DNA from 2 places in the Pseudarthrobacter sp. PvP004 genome. Region 1 is predicted to be linked to the other one. Evidence: predicted binding sites of a transcription regulator. Region 1 holds the regulator's gene; the other holds the start of a gene.

Evidence for each region. The regulator HrcA, encoded in region 1, represses chaperone genes, less so after heat shock. The targets are predictions, from matches to a motif close to TTNGCACTCGNNNNNNNCGAGTGCNAA.
Region 2: groL (chaperonin GroEL) is a predicted target of HrcA. The motif match lies at 1,149-1,175, and genes of this name have one in related genera.

The regions. Positions count from the first base shown of each region.
Region 1 covers NZ_JAGINL010000001.1:1,215,349-1,217,744, forward strand. The annotation lists gene J3A64_RS05555 (DUF3097 domain-containing protein) at 1-318, opposite strand, end outside; gene hrcA (heat-inducible transcriptional repressor HrcA) at 510-1,517, shown strand; gene dnaJ (molecular chaperone DnaJ) at 1,568-2,396, shown strand, end outside.
Region 2 covers NZ_JAGINL010000001.1:2,957,918-2,960,313, reverse strand. The annotation lists gene J3A64_RS13245 (LytR C-terminal domain-containing protein) at 39-659, shown strand; gene J3A64_RS13240 (cold-shock protein) at 832-1,035, shown strand; gene groL (chaperonin GroEL) at 1,359-2,396, shown strand, end outside.

The DNA.
Region 1 (2,396 bases):
GCCCTGTACCCTCACGGATCCGGAGGCTGTCCGGGTGGAAGGGGCGGCAGAGGCGGCAGGGCGGGCAGCAGGAGGCATAAGCCGTATGGCCTGGCCCTCCAACAGGAACCCGTATCCGAGCTGGAAAGATTTGGTCTTTCCGCGCCGGTCCTCAAGGGAGACCACATGCATTCCGCCCGATTTCTCAACGCGGGTGACTTCGCCCACCCAGCCGGACTGGACGTCCTCGAGGACCATTCCCCGCTGGACGGCTACTTCCGGCAGCTGCTTTTTGGCTGGAGCGGACAGATCCTGCGGTCCCCAATTGTCGAAAGCCAAGGGATTCCTACCTTTGTGCTGGTTTATGGTGCGGGCCGAAGCCGGCCGCGGCAGGTTTCAATGCTAGCAACGGGGTGGCTCATACTAGACTTGTTAGCACTTGGGCATGTTGAGTGCTAAGTGTGGTGGTCCGATTGAGATCCCGCGTTGACCGGTCCCAGGGACCATGGCAGTCGTCAGGAGGTGGAGCAATGAGTGAGCCGCGCAAGCTTGAGGTGCTGCGTGCCATCGTTGAGGATTACGTGCATTCCAGGGAACCTGTCGGTTCGAAGGCCCTCGTGGAGCGGCACCATCTTGGCGTTTCCAGTGCCACCATCAGGAACGACATGGCTGTCTTGGAAGAGGAAGGCCTCATCGCGGCCCCCCACACCAGTGCAGGGAGAATCCCTACGGACAAGGGCTACCGCCTGTTCGTCGACCGCATTTCGCAGGTAAAGCCGCTCTCGGCCGCCGAACGCAGGGCCATCCATTCGTTGCTAGAGGGCCCCGATGAGGTTGACGACATCCTGGAGCGCACCGTAAGGCTCCTGTCGCAGCTGACCAATCAGGTGGCCGTCGTGCAGTATCCGCATTCCAACCGCGCACTGGTCCGTCACGTGGAGTTCGTCCTGTTGGGCCCAAAGCAGGTGCTCGTGGTCCTCATCGCGGACACCGGCAGCGTAGGGCAGAAGGTCATCGACGCCGGCTCGGACGTAAGCAACGAAGCCTTGATGCTCCTGAGGTCCCGCTTCCTCGGCAGCATTGCCGCCACGCAACTGGCTCTCTTGCCGCAAGTGCTCCCATCGGTAGTTGCCCTGTGCCCGCCGGAGCTCCGCAGCCTGGCGCAGACGTTGGCCCAGGGACTCCAATCGCTCAGTGACACCAGCCGAGAAGAGCGCATCCTGATGGCAGGAACGGCCAACCTTGCGCGCTCCAACGTGGATTTCCCCCTGAGCATCGGTCCCGTGCTGGAAGCACTCGAGGAACAAGTTGTCATGCTCCGGTTGTTGTCCGATATGGGGGATGACCCCCGCGGAGTCACTGTGAGCATTGGACGCGAGAATCCGTACGACGGCTTGGCTGAGGCATCCGTCGTGGCTACGGGCTACGGCTCCGGCGCCAAGGTGGGGATTCTCGGTCCCACACGCATGGACTATCCCACCACCATGGCAGCCGTTCGTGCCGTGGCCCGTTACCTTTCCCGCATTCTCGGCGGCTGAACACCGGTCCGAGGAAACATCCGCAGTACAACAAGGAAGAGATACCGACTTTGAGCAGCCACTATGACGTTTTGGGAGTCTCGCCGGAAGCCACCGGGGAAGAGATCAAAAAGGCGTACCGCAAGTTGGCGCGGAAACTGCACCCCGACGTAAACCCCGGTGAGGATGTCGCGGAACAGTTCAAGGCCGTGACCCACGCTTACGAAGTGTTGTCAGACCCCCAGAAACGCCGGGTCTACGACGCCACGGGCAATGAGAACGGCACCGACAACGGTTTCGGTGGCGGCTATTCCGGCCAGGGTTTCGCGTTCCAGGACATCTTCGACACCTTCTTTGGTGGAGGCGGTGGCCACGGTGGACCGGCCTCCCGTGTCCGTCGCGGCCAGGACGCGCTCATCAGCGTCCGCATCGACCTGAAGGACGCCGTGTTCGGCGTCAACAAGAAGCTTGAAGTGGACACCGCCGTGGTCTGCCCCACCTGTGATGGCAGCTGCTGCCGCCCGGGCACCCATCCGGAGCGCTGCGACATTTGCGGTGGCAGTGGCCAGGTTCAGCGGGCTGTCCGATCCATCCTCGGCCAGGTCATGACCACCGCCCCCTGCGGTTCCTGCGAAGGCTTCGGCACCGTCATCAAGGATCCCTGCAACGAGTGCAACGGGCAGGGCCGTATCCGCAGCCGCCGTTCCCTCACCATCAAGGTCCCGGCAGGCGTCGCAACCGGTACGCGCATCCAGCTGTCCGGACAGGGCGAAGCGGGGCCCGCAGGTGGTCCTGCAGGTGACCTCTATGTAGAGATCCGGGTTAACAACGACGCCATGTTCATGCGTGAAGGCGACGACCTTCACGCCACGCTCAGCGTGCCCATGACGGCGGCCGCGC
Region 2 (2,396 bases), 1.7 Mb from region 1:
GATCTGTCAGCAGCAACCAGCAAGGACACAGCTTCACCATGACCAAATATGCCAAGGACGAATTCGACCGGGTTCCGCAGAACACGTCCCGTCAAGGCGTTCACCGCGACGCCCAAGAGACCGCACGCCCCACTCTGTGGCCGGTCCTGACCGTTGGGGCAGTGGCCTTGGTGCTTGGGCTGGTGGCCTTCCTGATCCTCCCCAACCTTGGGCTGGTAGCACCCAGCGCTTCGTCGAACACCACGACGCCGGCACCCCAGCAGACATCTACGGCGCCGTCCGCTGAACCCACCGAATCCAGCAGCGCACCTACCGCTTCCAGCGAACCCAGCAGCGAACCGACGCCGTCGGAATCTCCTTCTGCTACCCCGTCGTCCGCTCCGGTGGATAAGAGCACTCCGGTGGCTGTGTACAACGGCGCGGGGACTGCGGGCTTGGCAGGGCGTGTGGCAGGCCTCGTCCAGGGCGACGGTTGGGCGCTGAGCACGGTAGGAAACTGGGGCGGACTGCCGCAGCAGACGTCCGTAATCTTCTACAACGCGCCCGAGCAGAAGGCCAACGCGGAGGCCTTGGGTACGCTACTGGGCATCCAGACCATCGTGGAAACGCCCGAGGTTCAACAGCCGCTGGTGGTTGTGGCCGGGCCCGGTTACCAATAAGCTCCAGGCTCCTTCCGCAGCTGAAATTCCCCAACTCGGTTAAGCCTCAATAACAAAAGCGGTGCCCTGGCCATCCACAGCAGCGCGGTGCCAGTGACAATGGTTACAGTGGATTAATTCCGGTACGGAGATCCCGGCTACCGGTCTTGGCTACTGCGAAAGTGTGGGCATCATGGCTTTGGGAACCGTCAAATGGTTCAACGCCGAAAAAGGATACGGCTTCATCACTGTGGATGAATCCGGCGACGACGTCTTTGTGCACTGGTCCGCCATCCAGATGGATGGCTTCCGTGCCCTCGAAGAAGGTCAGCGGGTTGAGTTCGAACTGGGGGAGGGGCAGAAAGGCCCACAAGCCGAAGGTGTTCGCGTCGCGTAGTTCCGCTCCTGGATCCGTGCCCGTCACGTCAGCCCTCGGCTGAAATCCCTTTGTATGTAGAGCAAAGTGGCATCTCTGCTTGCACTCTCCCCGGTCGAGTGCTAATTATTGATTTAGCACTCCTATGGTTCGACTGCTAAACCCGGCCCGGCTAACCCCGGCGGCGGACAGGCATTGGACCGGCGGAGGATCAAGAAACACCTTGGTGGGGTGAGGTCTGGAGCGCGGGGCATACAGAGGCCGCAAGCAAAGGACCGTCCGTCGCGGGCACCCCATCTGACAGGTACCTTCTTAACGACTGTCCCGAAAGGACTACCGCCGTTATGGCCAAGATCATTGCATTTGATGAAGAGGCTCGCCGCGGCCTCGAGCGGGGCCTGAACATCCTCGCAGACGCCGTCAAGGTCACCCTCGGCCCGCGTGGACGCAACGTCGTCCTCGAAAAGAAGTGGGGCGCCCCCACGATCACCAACGATGGTGTTTCCATCGCCAAGGAGATCGAACTGGACGATCCTTACGAGAAGATCGGTGCAGAACTGGTCAAGGAAGTTGCCAAGAAGACGGATGACGTCGCTGGCGACGGTACCACCACTGCAACCGTACTGGCCCAGGCACTGGTGAAGGAAGGCCTGCGCAACGTTGCCGCCGGCGCCGACCCGCTGTCCCTCAAGCGCGGTATCGAGAAGGCTGTTGAGGCAGTCATCAGCGAACTGCTGGCCTCCGCCAAGGAAATCGAAACCAAGGAAGAGATCGCAGCTACGGCTTCCATCTCCGCCGGCGACCCGGAAATCGGCAGCCTCATCGCCGAAGCCCTGGACAAGGTGGGCAAGGAAGGCGTCATCACGGTCGAGGAATCCAACACCTTCGGCCTGGAGCTCGAACTCACCGAAGGCATGCGCTTCGACAAGGGCTACATCTCCGCTTACTTCGTCACCGACGCAGAGCGCCAGGAGACGGTCCTCGAAGACCCGTACATCCTGATCGTCAACTCCAAGATCTCCAACGTGAAGGAACTCGTCACGGTTCTGGAGAAGGTCATGCAGTCCAACAAGCCGCTGCTGATCATCGCCGAAGACATCGAGGGCGAAGCCCTGGCCACCCTGATCGTCAACAAGATCCGTGGCACCTTCAAGTCCGTTGCCGTCAAGGCTCCGGGCTTCGGTGACCGCCGCAAGGCACAGCTTGCCGACATCGCCATCCTCACCGGTGGTCAGGTCATCTCCGAAGAAGTTGGCCTCAAGCTCGAAAACGCTGGCCTGGAACTCCTCGGCACCGCCCGCAAGGTTGTTGTCACCAAGGACGAGACCACCATCGTTGAAGGTGCCGGCGACGCCGAGCAGATCGCAGGCCGCGTGGCCCAG